One region of the Exiguobacterium sp. s152 genome, then DNA from elsewhere that is predicted to be linked to it. Evidence: riboswitches for the same ligand, from Rfam matches in the RefSeq annotation. Region 1 holds a riboswitch; the other holds the start of a gene.
What was found. Region 1 has a riboswitch for FMN ahead of ribD (bifunctional diaminohydroxyphosphoribosylaminopyrimidine deaminase/5-amino-6-(5-phosphoribosylamino)uracil reductase RibD). Riboswitches for the same ligand answer to the same signal wherever they lie in the genome.

Region 2: another riboswitch for FMN. It lies ahead of KNP72_RS02225 (ECF transporter S component); the one in region 1 lies ahead of ribD (bifunctional diaminohydroxyphosphoribosylaminopyrimidine deaminase/5-amino-6-(5-phosphoribosylamino)uracil reductase RibD).

Annotation. Positions count from the first base shown of each region.
Region 1 is NZ_JACSLX010000001.1:637,771-645,724, reverse strand. Features, by position in the region: gene KNP72_RS03320 (ABC transporter ATP-binding protein) at 1-162, opposite strand, end outside; gene KNP72_RS03315 (DegV family protein) at 332-1,162, shown strand; gene KNP72_RS03310 (GGDEF domain-containing protein) at 1,292-2,974, shown strand; gene KNP72_RS03305 (homing endonuclease associated repeat-containing protein) at 3,317-3,958, opposite strand; gene KNP72_RS03300 (undecaprenyl-diphosphate phosphatase) at 4,412-5,224, shown strand; FMN riboswitch at 5,319-5,461, shown strand; gene ribD (bifunctional diaminohydroxyphosphoribosylaminopyrimidine deaminase/5-amino-6-(5-phosphoribosylamino)uracil reductase RibD) at 5,614-6,693, shown strand; gene ribE (riboflavin synthase) at 6,674-7,315, shown strand; gene ribB (3,4-dihydroxy-2-butanone-4-phosphate synthase) at 7,315-7,954, shown strand, end outside.
Region 2 is NZ_JACSLX010000001.1:431,522-439,475, reverse strand. Features, by position in the region: gene KNP72_RS02250 (S8 family serine peptidase) at 1-141, opposite strand, end outside; gene KNP72_RS02245 (NAD(P)/FAD-dependent oxidoreductase) at 381-1,436, opposite strand; gene KNP72_RS02240 (YuzB family protein) at 1,534-1,770, shown strand; gene KNP72_RS02235 (NupC/NupG family nucleoside CNT transporter) at 1,981-3,192, shown strand; gene KNP72_RS02230 (nucleotidyltransferase family protein) at 3,294-3,872, opposite strand; gene KNP72_RS02225 (ECF transporter S component) at 3,947-4,534, opposite strand; FMN riboswitch at 4,695-4,836, opposite strand; gene KNP72_RS02220 (HesB/IscA family protein) at 4,934-5,290, shown strand; gene KNP72_RS02215 (hypothetical protein) at 5,330-5,572, opposite strand; gene KNP72_RS02210 (NAD-dependent epimerase/dehydratase family protein) at 5,702-6,556, shown strand; gene KNP72_RS02205 (NAD(P)/FAD-dependent oxidoreductase) at 6,592-7,569, opposite strand; gene KNP72_RS02200 (NAD(P)/FAD-dependent oxidoreductase) at 7,836-7,954, shown strand, end outside.

The sequences.
Region 1 (7,954 bases):
GAGTCCGCTGATGACGTTCAACAGCGTGCTCTTGCCGCTCCCGCTCGGTCCCAAGATCACGACGAACGCGCCGTCCTGAATCGTCAACGCGATGTCTTTCAGCGCAGCCGTCTCGACATCCCCGGTCTTATAGATTTTATTGACGTGCTCGATGTGAATCATGCCAATTCCTCCTTTGTCCGATGCTATCTTTTACCCGTTTCAAGCGCAATCTGGACGGGAATATGTGAAACTTCAAGGGAAATCAATTTTTGAAAAAATAGTGAAACCGCTTCACCTGTGATAAAATAATATTACCAGGTACTAATTTTGATTGAAGGAGAGCCTTAACATGAAAATTGCTTATATCACGGACAGCACCGTCGTCCTTCCAGATTCGATTCAGCACCACCCGGATATTCACATCGTCCCGCTCTACGTCGTCAAAGGTGATCAACCGTATAAAGATGGGGTCGAGGTCGATGCCAAGACCGTTTACGAATGGATTGATGCGGGCGAGCGCGTCTCGACGAGCCAACCGGCCATTGGCGACTTCGTCACATTGTATGAAGGAATTAAAGACCAATATGACATGGGCATCGCCGTCCACTTGTCATCCGACTTGAGCGGCACGTATTCGGCATCGGTCCAAGGTGCAGAGATCGCTGAGTTCAAATTGCTCGCGATTGACTCGCGGGCCGGGATCTATACGATGGGACTTATGCTCGAAGAGTTGATTGAACGGGTCGAACGCGGTGACGCGCTCGAGGACGTCGAAGCGAATATGAAACAACGTGTCGAGGATGTCCGCATCGAGTTGATTTTGCAAAACTTGACGCAGATGCAAAAGGGCGGACGTATCTCGAAGTCGAAAGCGCTCATCGGCAACATGTTGCAGTTGAAACCGGTGCTCCGCTTCGAAGACGGGCTCATCGTCCCGTATCAGACGGTTCGAACCTACAAAAAGGCGCAGGCGCAACTGTTCGAAGCGCTCCGTCAAGCCATCGATTCGGGCAAGTGCACGGACGTCTCGATCTTCCACGGGAATGTGCCCGAGCTGGCCGAGTCGTGGAAACGGGAACTCGGTGACAAAGCCAAGATTCGGGTCGATACGCTCGCACCGCTTCTCGGGGCGCACACAGGGTCGGGCTCGATCGGCATCTCATTTTTAAAAGCGAAGTGACCACAAGATTGTGACGAAAGTCGCGGTCTTTTTTTTTATTGTCAAAACTTTCAAACGACGGCTGGAATCTTCAACCAAGAACCTTCATACTGTGTAAGAATGATAACGGAAAAGGAAAGGGGGGAGACGATGCGATTTCGGAAGTACCTCGTCAGGAGCTGGTTCTCGTGGTCGATCGTCTTCATGGGGATTCTCGCCTATATGTGGCTCGGGATCGGGACGTTCGATTGGTCGTTGTTTTGGTTCATCTTTACACTCGGCGCCCTGTTCGTCATGAACCCGCTCAAGCGGCGGCACTTGCACTTCACGTTCCATGAGATGTTCGTCTTTATGACGTTCTTCTTGTACGGTCTGCTCCCGGCCCTGCTGATGGGGCAACTCTTGTTGCTAACGTTCCAGGCCCGGACGTTCACAAACAAAGTTGGACGGCGACGGTTTTTACATTTCTATCCGCTCAACACGTTGATTGAGGCGATGCTGCTCGTCTTTCCAGGTCTCGTCTATTTGCGTCTTGGCGGAGAGATTGGACCGAACGTCCATCTGCTCGAACAAGGTACGGCGTTACTCGGCTTCTTCGCCGTCTTGTTCCTCGTCCTAGGATTCAGCTTCCTCTTATCACGGTTCTTGATCGGTGAACGGATTCCTCTCCCGATCATGTGGCGTCTGCTCCGGTTCGACTGGCTCGTCATCTCGCTCGAGCTGTTGTTCACGATGGTCGCGATTGAGGCGTTCCAATTGTTCGGCTATACCGGCCTGATGGCGACGTTCCTCATCTTGTCGCTCCTCAAGATGGGTCTGTCCAAAGCGACCGAGACCGAGGAGACGCAATCGAAAATCGACCAAGTCGAACGTTTGAAAGAACAGCTCTACCGGGTCGATAACGAGCAACTGCTCATCGAGAAGTTTTGGAACGGGTTAAGGGAAGTCGTCGAACTCGAGCGCGGCTGGCTGCAAGTCAATCGAACCGGCGACCGCACGTTCTACGATGTCAGCGGACGAAAGTCGAAACCGATTGGCGACGCCTTTACGCTCGAACGGCATCGCGATGCGGAAGAACCATATTTCGTATACGATTCGCTCCATGAGTGGCATCCCGACCTGCAAGCGCACCAGACCGAGCTGCATCATTCAGCCCTCGTCATCCAGCCGGTGTCGAGCACAACGAACGCCGTCAGCTGCATGATTTCGACGACGGCGAACGGCGCATATGAAGAAGCGATTGCCGTCGAAATTCATCGTCTGTTGAAAACCTTGTCCTGGTCACTCGAACGGATTGACGAGCGGAACCGGCTCCAGCATGAGAGCCTGACCGACCCGATGACGGGGTTGCCGAACCAACGGGCGCTCAAGCGTTGGACGAAGGCGCGGTTGAACGATATCGCGTCGTATCCGTTGTCCGTGTTCTTGGTCGACTTGGATCACTTCAAGTCGATTAACGACACGTATGGTCATGCGTTCGGAGATGAAGTGCTCATCGAGGCCGGGGCGCTGTTCAGTCGTCTCGTCCGGAGCGGGGATCTCGTCACTCGTTACGGCGGCGAGGAGTTCGTCTTCGTCTTCCCGCGCATGAACGAGGCGGCCGCCCTCGTGACAGGGGAGAAGATTCGCCAAGCGCTTCGCGTCCATCCATTCGGCTCCGAAGGGATTCGGGTCCAAGTGACGGCGAGTATCGGCATCGAGACAATTCATGAGTATGAGGACCTCGATACGTTGTTACGCAATGCCGACCGGGCCATGTACGTCGGTGCGAAATTCAACGGCCGGGACCGTGTCGCCCATTATCGCGACACGTCGACGGAACGGATTCAATGATAAAAAGGAGAATCTCAATCATCGAGATTCTCCTTTACTTCTGTTCCGCCATGACTAGACTCGAACAGACATGAAGCTTAACCAGTTTCTATCATTTGAGATTTGTCTGTAACGCAGGTGATATGTGTTCGGATTTGCTAACCAAGGCCGGCGCCCGAACTCCTAGGGGAGAGCGATGCAAGGGTGACCCCGTAAAGCGCGGCACGCGCTGCGGAGGCATCCGCAGCGCCCCAGGAACGGAGGGTGCCGGCTGAGGTGGAAATCCTCTATACTCAAGCAATCAATTGTTATCACAATAAAGGAGGACACCGGATACCCGGCGTCCTCCTTATGAATGAAAGATTATAATTTCTGATTGAAAATTTCTGACTCGACCGCGTGAATCGCAGCTGACCATGAACCGTAGCGATGAAGAATCGCTTTTGTGGATGGTTTGTTGTTCCGTTTTGCCCATTCGCGATACGCTTCGAATGAAAGAGAGAAACCCATCTCGTGAATCGCTTCACGGAGTGCGGTGGAGAGCTCGGATTTCGAGTACGTCACACTCGCTTCAAGTCCGGCTTCGGCGCAGGCGTCATGCCACGAACCGAACGTCTTGACGATATGGTAATGGCTTGGTGCCTTCGGATGAAGTTTGCGCCATTCCTGATACTTTTTGAGCGTGATAATCGATCCCATGTCGCGTGAGTAGAGGGCGAGTGTCTCAATGATATCTTCACGCGTGTACTTTGGCATCTTGTCCGGGAGATCGACAGTCGCCTCGCCGTGCCATTCGTAGCCGGCGATGGCAAGCGCCTCGGCCCATGACCCGAATTGTCGGATAATCGACTCGGGAGACGGCCAGCTTTGTTCCATCGCGAAGCGACGATATACAGAGCGTCGTGGACGTTCCTTCAACAAGTCGCCGAGCAGCCGAATGCAGTGAATCATCCTCTGCTGTTCGGTGGACAAGTGGTGGGATTTAGTGGATAACGTTTGACTCAATGATGGTTCCTCCTTCCATGGACTCATATCTGAACCGATAAAGATGACGAAGTTGCTTCTACAATCATACTATCGGCCAGTTTTTATAATTTATAAGTGCATTGCTCAAGTTTTTTTAAACTGATTTTATGAACTGTTAGGTCTAAAGTCCTGTTAGCACTTTGAAAAAATGGTAACAGTTCTATTACAAATTTAATATTAAATGGATTCAATTGTAAACAAAAAGTTTTATCGTGGCTAATATGTAATAATCTGTACGAAAAAAGTACCCAACTGGCCAATGGGGTCATCACCGTCGCACCAGTTGAGTACTCTTCTATAATAAATTTAATTTTCAGACTAATCAAATGAAAGTTTTGAAAATAACGATTTTTTTTGAAAGGGTGGTCAGTGAAACGGACGGTCTGCTAAAATAATGGAATTGATGTAAAAAAGAAAAGAGGATAATACGATATGACAATATGGTTATTTTATCTGCTGCTCGGCTTGATTCAAGGGTTCACCGAGCCGATTCCAATCTCATCGAGCGGTCACTTGGTCATCTTCCAAGAGCTGTTTGATATTCAATTACCAGGACTCTCGTTCGAGATTTTCGTGAACTTTGCTTCATTACTCGCTGTTTTGACGATTTATCGGCAGGATGTCATCCGTCTCATCGTCAGTCTGTGGACGTTCTTGTTTAAAAAGGACCGCAGTGACGAGACGATGGTCGACGTCAAGTTCATTGGTCTCTTGCTCGTCGCCACGGTCCCAGCCGGTGTGCTCGGCGTCCTGTTCGGCGATTGGATTGGCGAGAAGCTCAGTGGCGTCGCCACGGTCGGTTATACGCTCATCTTGACCGGGGTCGCGCTCTGGTTCATCCGGAATATGCGAGGGAATAAAGGAGACAGCGGCATCACGCTCCGCGACGCCATCTTGATCGGTCTCGCCCAAGCGGTCGCGCTCATCCCAGGCATCAGCCGTTCCGGGGCGACAATCGTCATGGCGATGTTGCTCGGCATCAAGCAAGAGTCGGCGCTTCGTTTCTCGTTCTTCCTTTTCATCCCGATCAGTCTCGGGGTGACGATTTTAGATGGACCGGAGTTGTTCACGAATCCAGAGACACGTGATTTGTTCGGACCGCTCATCTTGGCGTTCATCGCCTCGTATGCGCTCACGGCCATCTCGCTCAAGTGGTTCCAACACATCATGGCGAAAGGCGAGCTCAAATACTTCTCGTTATATTGCTGGATTGTCGGACTCCTCGTCGTTTTATTCTTGGCTTGATTTACAGGGCGCTGCTCATACGAGCGGCGCTTTTTTTGCGCATTTCGTTTTGCCATCCATTTATTTTTGCGCTAAAGTGGAAACGTACAAACAAATATTCCTTCGGGGTCGGGTGAAAGTCCCAACCGGCGGTGATGGGCGCGAGCCTTAAGTCCGTGACCCGGGCGCACGTGTGCGAACGGTGGATCTAGTGCGATTCTAGAGCCGACAGTATAGTCTGGATGGGAGAAGGAAACATGACAGGTCCATGCGACCTGTAGTTCGTCGTACGTTTTTCTGTAAAGAAAACGCTTATTTGGCTTGCCCAAATGACGATGAACGGCTCCCACCGAGACCTTGAGGATCATTCCTTGAGGTCTTTTTGTTTGTACGAAACAAGGAGGGAGATTATGCAACAGTACATGCAACAAGCCATCCAATTGGCCAAATCCGCCTCATCGACCGGCGTCAATCCGCGTGTCGGAGCCGTCATCGTCAAGGACGGTCGGGTCGTCGGGTTCGGCGCCCACTTGAAGGCGGGGGAAGCGCACGCCGAAGTGCACGCCATCCGCATGGCCGGGGCCGCGGCCTATGGCGCGACGATGTACGTCACGCTCGAACCGTGCTCGCATCATGGCAAGACACCGCCGTGTGCCGATTTAGTCGTGGAGTCGGGCATCAAGCGGATCGTCATCGCGATGAGCGATCCGAACCCGCTCGTGGCGGGACAGGGCATCGCTCGATTGAAAGCGGCCGGGATTGAAGTCGAGGTCGGACTGCTCGAGCGTGAGGCACGAGCGCTCAATGTGGCGTTCTTGCGTTCGCTCGAGACGAGACGGCCTTACGTCGTCTTGAAGACCGCGACGAGTCTTGACGGCAAAGTCGCCCTCGATACTGGTGACAGCAAGTGGGTGACCGGGACCGAAGCGAGACGGGACGTCCATGAACTGCGGTCGACGGTCGATGCGATCTTGACCGGTGTCGGCACCGTGCTCGCCGATGATCCGGCGCTCACCGTCCGGCTCGACCGCGAGACGACGCAACCGCTCCGGGTCGTGCTCGACCGGGAGTTGCGGACGCCGCTCTCGAGTCAGCTCGTCCGGACGGCGAACGATGTGCCGGTATTGCTCTACACGACGTCTGACGATGTATCGAAACGGGACGCGTTTATCGAGCGTGGCGTCGAACTCGCGGCGTACACGTCGCTCGACGCTTTCCTGCAAGACGTCTACGCACGCGGCATCGGTCGCCTGCTCGTCGAAGCGGGACCGACGCTCGTCACCTCGCTCTTGGACGGACAGTTCGTCGACGAGTGGGTCATGTATCAGTCGCCACGCGTGTTCGGTGGCAAGGGTGGTTTCTACCGCTCGCATCATGACGGTCCGCTCGATGTGATCGAGCGGTATGACGTGCAATCGGTCGAGACGGTCGGCACCGACATCAAGCTCATCATGCGAAAGGAGGAGTCCGATGTTCACGGGAATCGTTGAAGAAATCGGCAGTGTGAAAGCAGTGAAACGGAACGGGCCATCCCTCCGGCTCACGCTTGCCGGGAAGGTCGTGCTTGAGGATGTGAAACTCGGTGACAGCATCTCTGTCAACGGTATCTGTCTCACGGTGACGACGTTCGACCGTGACAGTTTCTCGGTCGACGTCATGCCGGAGACGCTCAAGGCGTCGAGTCTCGACGGGGTCCGCCCCGGCACGAGCGTCAACTTGGAGCGGGCCATGCCCGCGAACGGACGCTTCGGCGGTCACTTCGTCTCGGGTCACGTCGACGGCGTCGGGCGCATCGTCAAAAAACGGTCGCTCGCGAACGCCGTCTATGTCGACATCAGCTGTGAGCCATCGCTCCTCCGCTATATCGTCCCGAAAGGTTCGATTTCGGTCGACGGGACGAGCTTGACGGTGTTTGACGTGACGGAACGCGGATTCACGTTGTCGCTCATCCCGCACACGTACAGTGAGACGGTGCTCGGGATGAAGCAGGCCGGGGACGCGGTCAATTTGGAATGTGACATGTTGGCTAAATATATGGAAAAACTCGTAAGTCAAAAACCGATGACGCTTGAATCGCTCGCGTCACAAGGATATGGGAAGGCGGGATGGTAATGTTCCATACAATCAAAGAAGCAGTCGAAGACTTGAAGAAGGGACGCCCCATCATCGTTGTCGATGACGAGGACCGGGAGAACGAAGGGGACTTCGTCGTGCTCGCGGACAAAATGACAGCAGAGACGATGAACTTCCTCATCACGGAAGGGAAAGGGCTTGTCTGCGCTTCTCTCGCCGAGGAAGTGGCCGTCCGGCTCGACTTGCAGCCGATGGTCACGAACAGTACCGACCCGCACGGCACGGCATTTACGGTCAGTGTCGACCACGTCGATTCGACGACGGGCATCTCGGCGGGCGAACGGGCCCATACGGTGCGCGAACTCGCGAACATCAACGCCCGTCCGGCCGATTTCCAACGTCCGGGACATATCTTCCCGCTCATCGCCAAAAAAGGCGGCGTCTCGGTCCGGCGCGGACATACGGAAGCGTCGGTCGATTTGGCGCGCCTCGCCGGCAGTGAACCGGTCGCCGTCATCTGTGAGATTATCCGCCCGGACGGCGAGATGGCCCGGGTGCCGGACCTTGAACGCGTCGCGGAAGCGCATGATTTAAAATTCATCACGATTGAGGCGCTCGTCCGTTATATGGAGACGGACCTCGTCGAACGAGAGGCGGACGTATCGCTCCCCTCGGTGA
Region 2 (7,954 bases), 210 kb from region 1:
CGAGAGCGGGATGTTCTTCGCCGATTCCTTGAAGACGACGATGACACGTTCTTTCTCTTTGTTCGGGGCGGCTTCTGCGCCTCCTGGAACGGTTGACAAGACGAGCAGTGAGGCGAGGACAGTGCTGCAAACTTTTTTCAACTTGTTTCCTCCTTCGGGTTATGTAGGCGAGGTGACGCGATGTCGAACTGCCGTGCCCATAGAGTAACAAGTTTTCCCATCGGGTAGAATATGTCAATGGAATTAAAAATCTGAATATTTAGATAAGGATACAGGGGATTCAGATACAAGACTTTTGACTCAAGGAGATGGCGGCAGAACGCCAAATCGAACACGTTACACAAAAAAAACGGGTGACCGTAAAGGTCGACCCGTTCATGTTATTTAATGACTTTATGTTTCCAAAGAATTCCGGACTTGAGTAGCCGAGCGACTTTGCCGGTGAGCGACTGTTTGCCCATGAAGACGCCGAAGCCGGCCTTCTTCCCGAGCGAGCCGAGCGTTCCTCGAAGTTTGATATCCGGTAAATCCGGATAACTGACGCCTTTCCATTTACAGAGCAACACTTGGACGATCTGTTCCGCTTGCGCTTCCGCAAGTTGACCGGAAGGTGCATACGGAAGGCTGGCGTTGTCTCCGACGACGAAGATGTCCGGCTGTTCCGGGACGTAATGGTGCGGTGTCAATTTGACGCGCCCGCCGCCATCGAGTTCCCATCCTTGATTTCGGACGACGGCGACCGGTTGAATCCCAGCCGTCCAAACCGTCAAATCAGACGGGAAGTGTTGCTCGTGATTCCATAGGCCGTCGGCGTCGACCCGGACGATATTCGACTGGTTGATGACCTCGACGCCGTGCTCTTCGAACCAAGACTGGACATACATCGAGACACGGCTCGATAGGAACGATAAGACCGATGGGCCACGGTCGAACAAACGGACCGTCAAATCGGGACGGCTCTCGCGTAGCTCGCTGGCGAGTTCGACACCCGATAATCCAGCGCCGACGATTGAGACGATTGAACCGGGTGACAGACCGTTGATGGCTTGTTGGGTCTTACGTGATTCTTCTAACGTTTGGATGCTGTACGTGAACTCGGCTGCACCAGGCACATTGTGATACTTGTCCTCGCAACCGAGTCCGATGACGAGGTCGTCATACGGTACTTTTTCACCGCTCGCGAGCAGAACCATCTTGTCGCCTGCGTCGATATCGGTGACTTGACCGTATATGTAATCGATCTCTTCTGGAAAATCGATACGGATATCGCGATCCGATACGGTCCCCGCCGCAAGTGCATAATACTCTGTTTTTAACCCATGGTAAGGTAGACGATCGATGAGTGTGATCGATACATCCTTCAGCTGATGGCCGAGGACGCGTTCGATTACACGCATACCCCCGTAACCGCCTCCCAAGACGACTAATTTGCGCATAAAAATCCCCCTTTGTTACACTTCAACTGTATCATGTTATAATACGCCGTAGAAGAACCATTTTCCTGTTTTGAGGGAAAGGGGAAGGGTGAATGACATGATGAATCCGATCATTGAGTTCTGTGCCTCCAATTTGGCGATGGGCTCGCAAATCGCCCGGGCCAAACTAGAGTCCGATCCAGACCTGGATGTCGTTGAATACGGCTGTACAGGCTACTGTGGCGTCTGTTCGCTCGACTTGTTTTGCCTAGTCGATGGCGAGGTCGTGACGGGAGATACGCCAGAGCAACTCGTGACGAACGTATATGAAAAAATTGAAGAAATGGCTTGGTGAAAAAGTTTGAAGCAACTTCAAACTTTTTTTATTTTGACTGTTTTGACCCGTTGCATTTTTAAAAAGGGTCTGTTATATTCAAAGAGGTTCGAATGTAGGTTGTCTGACGTTTAACAACATAAAAAGAAAGCGTTTCAAACGGTAGGACATATCTCGATTCGGGTATATCACAATATCAGGTTTCCCCAATATGAAAGGAGCACAACACCAATGAATATCATGAGCGTGGTTGGTATTTTGGCACTAATTGGAATCGCTTACATCTTCTCAACCAACCGTAAAGCCATCAAATGGCGTACCGTTCTTGCCGCTTTCGCGGTACAGTTTACGTTCGCTTTCCTCGTCCTCTTCACATCAGCAGGACGTAGCGCGTTAGAATGGATCTCAGGAGGCGTTCAGAACGTCTTGAACACAGCAAATGACGGAATCGCCTTCGTTTTCGGTACAGCTGTAGGAGGGGACAACTTCGTCTTCGCATTCCAAGTGTTGCCGATTATCATTTTTATGTCTTCTTTAATCGCTTTGCTTTACTACCTCGGTGTCATGCAATGGGTCATCCGAATTCTCGGTACAGCCCTTGCGAAAGCTCTCGGCACATCACGTAAAGAGTCGCTCTCAGCGACGGCAAACATCTTCGTCGGTCAAACGGAAGCACCGCTTGTCATCAAGCCTTACCTTCCAACGATGACACAATCGGAGCTCTTCGCCGTCATGGTCGGGGGACTCGCGTCGGTTGCCGGTTCGGTTCTCGCTGGATACGCTGCCCTTGGTGTACCGCTCGAGTACTTGCTCGCAGCGAGCTTCATGGCTGCACCTGCTGGTCTCTTGTTCGCCAAAATCATCGTTCCTGAAACAGAAGAGTACAATGATGACATCGAAATCGCTGAAGATGAAGAGGACAAAGCAGCGAACTTCGTCGATGCAGCCGCTCGCGGTGCGTCTGACGGTCTCTTCCTCGCCTTGAACGTCGGTGCGATGCTTCTCGCCTTCGTTTCATTGATTGCGCTCGTCAACTTGATTCTTGGTGGAATCGGCGGCTTGGTCGGATTTGAGAGCCTCTCACTTGAATTGATTCTTGGTTACGTGTTTGCACCACTCGCGTTTATCATCGGTGTACCGTGGGCTGATGCGGTTCAGTTCGGTAGCTTCCTCGGTCAAAAACTCGTCTTGAACGAATTCGTTGCCTTCTCTGAATTCGCACCAATCATCGGTACTGGTGAACTTTCAGCACGTACGGAAGCGATGATCGCCTTCGCACTTTGTGGATTCGCCAACATCTCGTCACTTGCAATCCTTCTCGGTGGTCTCGGTGGAATGGCACCGAACCGTCGGAACGACATCGCACGTATGGGTGTCCTCGCGATTCTCGCAGGTACGCTTGCCAACTTGATGTCAGCCACGCTTGCTGGTCTGCTTCTCTAATCAAATCCGATATACCCAGAGTGATCACTTCGGTGGTCACTCTTTTTTGTGAAGACGTTTATGAACGCACAGCAAAACCCGACCGTATCGGCGGTCGGGTTCTACAGTCCGTGACGAGTCACGTCCACTTCTTGAAGTTTCGGCCAAATGGCTTGCCAATTCTTATTTTGGATCCGCGCTTGATAAATGTGGTGATGCGGGGATCCGTCTGCAAATGCTGGGGTCGGTCGCAGCCTCAATTCGATGATGTCATCAACACCGTAAGGCGCGGCCACGATCAAGCGGTCGTTCGCATCGAGGCTGACCCCGATGGCGGTGACGGTCTCGGGGAAATGGGCCAAGGCGTCGATCGCCGACTGATAGGGCGGCAATTGATTAACCAGATGCATCCGCGCTTGATTTTTGACCGACCACGGGACGGTCGGGGACAGGACGTGTAATTGTGCCTCATATTCTTTTTCAATCGCCTCGTCAATTTGAGACCGGTCAAAGTAGATGACATCGACGTCCTCGGTCGGCGTTGGTGTTGGATAGCCATGCACGTCATCCCATATCTTCGCCCGCACGTATCCGGCACAGATCCACCAGTCGGGTAGCTCGAGGGAAGCGACGTCTTTCAAGAGACCCCTCAATTCCGAATCATTCTCTAAAAAGTGAGTGACCTCTTCAATCGTTTTCAAGTGATTCCCTCCTATTCTTCCTCAAGCATAACGCAACCATACAAAAAAGCACCTATTTCTAGGTGCTTTTCGCATTAAGCCTGGAGTTGCATCCGCTGGCGTTCGATCCACGGCTTCAATTTGAGGAAGAGGGGGACGAACAAGGCGCTAATCAACAACGCTTTGATGAGGTTGAACGGCAAGATGCCGTAGAGGACGAGGTCCGTTTTAACTGCCGGTTGCGCCATCTCGGTCATGCCGAAGAAGAACGCGTAGGCTGGTAAGATGAGTAAATAGTTCAAAATCGCCAAGCTGAGTGCCATCGTGATCGTACCGGCCACGAGACCTGAAGCGAGCGCTTTATTCGTTTTACGTTTATGGTAGAACCATGCGACCGGATACATGAAGGCGACTCCTGCAAAGAAGTTTGCGACTTCACCGACCGGAACGCCGCCACCGTTAAAGACATAGTAGAGGACGTTTTTTAGAGCGACGACCACGACGCCTGCGAGTGGGGAGAAGACGATCCCGGCGACGAGCGCGGGAATGTCACTAAAGTCCACTTTTAGAAATGGTGGTAGGAAAGGCAGCGGGAAGTTAAAGAGCATGAGGACAAAAGAAATGGCCCCGAGCATCGATAGCGTCACCAGTGTTGTCAATCGTTTGTTGCGCGTTGTTTTCATCAAAATCTCTCCTTTTGTCGCTCCTTGATGAATGGCACCCGTCGCATAAAAAATCCCGATTGCATCATACAATCGGGAGAGGTTACGCGCATACGAAATAGATGTTTTCCGTCGCGGAAGAGACCACGTCAAAGAAAACATCCGGATATCGGTCGGATGCCGCCATCTTCTCCCATCCAGACTTTACTGTCGGCTTTCGAATCTCACGAAATCAGCAAGCAACGCCTTGCTCGCTCACGGGCTGAGAAGATCATGTCTTCAATACCGCCGGTCGGGAATTTCACCCTGCCCCGAAGATGGAACGATTTAATTTTTTTTGTTACAGTTTAGTTATACAAGATATTTCACAAAATCTCAAGTCAGTTGACTTGAAGTTAAGATAATGAAGGAGGAGTTCAGATGATTCATTTGACAGAGTCAGCTGCATTACAAGTCATCGATATGATGAAACAGACAGAACACCCCGAGAATCAGTACTTGCGCATCAAGGTCCAAGGCGGAGGCTGCACCGGTCTCTCGTACGGAATGGGATTCGATGAAGATAAAACGGATCGAGATATCCAATTCGACCATCACGGCGTCCGCGTCATCGTCGCCGAAGCCGACCATGGGGTCGTCGACGGGCTCGAAATCGACTATAAGCAGTCGATGCTCGGAGGCGGGTTCACGATTAAAAATCCGAACGCCATCGCCACGTGTGGATGTGGTTCGAGTTTCCGGACGGCGTCGAACGCCGGGACACCTGGAGATTGCTAAACGAAAGGCCAATCGTGTGGACGATTGGCCTTTTTCGATTCAGTCGGTTTCTTCCATCAAAATCAAGCGAATCACTTTGGATGTCGCATTCAATTCGATGTGATGTTGCCAAGGGCGGAACGCCGTGATTTTGCATGTGTCGGTCGTGATTTGGAACGAACAGACGCTCTCTTCCTCTTGGTCAAGCACTGAGTAGCGGCTGAAATCGGATAAGCTTTGGTAGATGGCGTATTGTTTCGGTAACTCACACGTCCATCCTTTTTCTAACATGATTTGATGCATGGGTCTCGCCTCTTTCTTCTATCATATATATAAGAATAACAAAAAAATTCAAGGATGTGGAAGATTAGTCGAGAGGAACCAAGGGAAAATGAAAAGAGATGTCATTTTTATGTAGGAGGGGTAGGGACGATGAGAAAAGTATTGATATTCGGTGGGTCACGCTATTTTGGAAAGCGGTTGGCGCTTCGCTTGGCGGAGACCGGTGATGATGTGACGATTGTGACGCGTGGACAGCTCCAAGTGCCAGAGGCGGAAGGCATTCGTTCCATCAAAGGGGACCGACAGTCGGTGGCGACGATGAAAGATTTATCGCGCGACCGTTACGACCTCGTCTATGACAATATTTGTTTCAATCCATATCAGGCGAAAATCGCATCGGACGCGTTCATGGATCAAGTTGGCAAATATGTGCTCACGTCGACGATGTCGGTCTATGCACCTGGCGCCGATTTGAAAGAAAGTGACTTCAATCCGCTTCATCATGACTATCATCTCGAGTCCGATCACGACTATGGACAAGGTAAACGAGAAGCCGAGTCCTACTTCTTTCACCGCGCCTCGTTCCCGGTCGCGACCGTCCGTCTGCCGATCGTCTTAGGTCCAGACGACTATACGGATCGTCTCAAGTTTTATATCGATGCCGTCCGTCGAGAAGAGCCGATCGTCCTGCATCATCCCGAAGCAAAGATGGGCTTTATCTCAAGTTTTGAGGCGGCGTCGTTTTTAGAGTGGGTCGGTCGGGCCAATGTGACCGGTCCGTTCAATGCGGCGAGTGAGGGCATCATCTCACTCGGTGCACTCATGGAGCGGATTGGCCATCATTTAAATAAACCGGTCCAAATCATCAAAGACGGCGAGTCGTCGCCATATGATACGGACGTCGACTATTACATGTCGATTGCCGAGGCGAAAAAGGCCGGCTTCGTCTTTACCCAACTCGATGACTGGCTCGATCGGGTCATCCTCCAAACCATCCGTAAATGAAAATGGCCCTCATCGCGATGATGAGGGCCATATCTTTATTTCCCGGCAAATACCGAAGTTGAGTGTTGCGGGTGACGCGCTGTCGGGTCGACGAGCTGCTTCACTTGGTTGATGGCGATTGGGGCTTCTCCGAAGCCGGTCGCAATCAATTTCACTTTTCCTTCATACGTGGCGATGTCACCGCAAGCGAAGATGCCGGCGACCGTCGTCTCCATGCGTGAGTCGACGCGGATTGTGTTCTTCTCGAACTCCATGCCCCAGTTTTTGATTGGGCCGAGTGACGAGACGAAACCGTAGTTACAGATGAGGTCATCGATCTCGACGAATTTCGATTCGCCGTCTTTGTCCGTCAATTCGACCGACTCGATGTGCGTCTCACCTGAGAGTGATTCGATGTTATATGGCGTCCAGACGTTAATCGTCGAAGCTTTCATCTGTTCGACCGTATGCTCGTGGGCCCGGAAGCGGTCACGGCGATGGACGATATGGACTTCTTTGGCGATGCCTTCGAGCATGAGTGCCCAGTCGACGGCAGAGTCGCCGCCACCGGCGATCATGACGCGACGGTCACGGAACTTCTCCATGTTGTCGACGAAGTAATGAAGGTTCGCATAGTCTTCGCAACCATCGAGGCCGAGCGGTCGTGCGGCGAATGCCCCGTTCCCAGCCGTGATGATGATGGCTTTCGTATGGTACTCATCTTTATTCGTCGTAATCTGGAACGTGCCGTCTTCAAGACGCTCGACCGTTTCAACGGTCTCCCCGAGACGGTAGTCTTGTTCGAACTGATCAGCCTGGGCTTTCAATTGGTCAATCAAATCTTGGGCCTTCACTTTCGGGAAGCCCGCGATGTCGTAAATATATTTTTCTGGATACAATGTCGACAATTGTCCGCCGAGTTGTGGCAAACTTTCAATCAACGCCGTATCAAGTTGGCGCATACCTGCATAAAATGCGGTGAACAGTCCGACCGGGCCGCCACCGATGATGATCACATCTTTCGTCGATTTCATCGAATTCCTCCTCAAAACGTATACATCTATTATAGTGACAATCGTGAATTAAATCCATTCTGTACAAACATGCTACACATTCAAAAAAATTTCAAGAAGATATGCTTTTCCATTGAGAAAACAAAACAAACAGCGTACAATGAACGAGAAGCAATTGTGAACATTGGTTGAACAAGGTTTAGGCTTTATTGTGAACACTCATGTGAAAAAACACACAACATGATTGTTCAAGAAAACAAAACTATCAAAACAAGGTGGAAATGAACATGAAACGACCTAACATTGTTATTCTTGGCGCAGGTTTCGGTGGACTCATCACAGCGGTCAACCTCCAGAAGACGCTCTCAGCTGGCGACGCGAACATCACGCTCATCAACAAGCATGA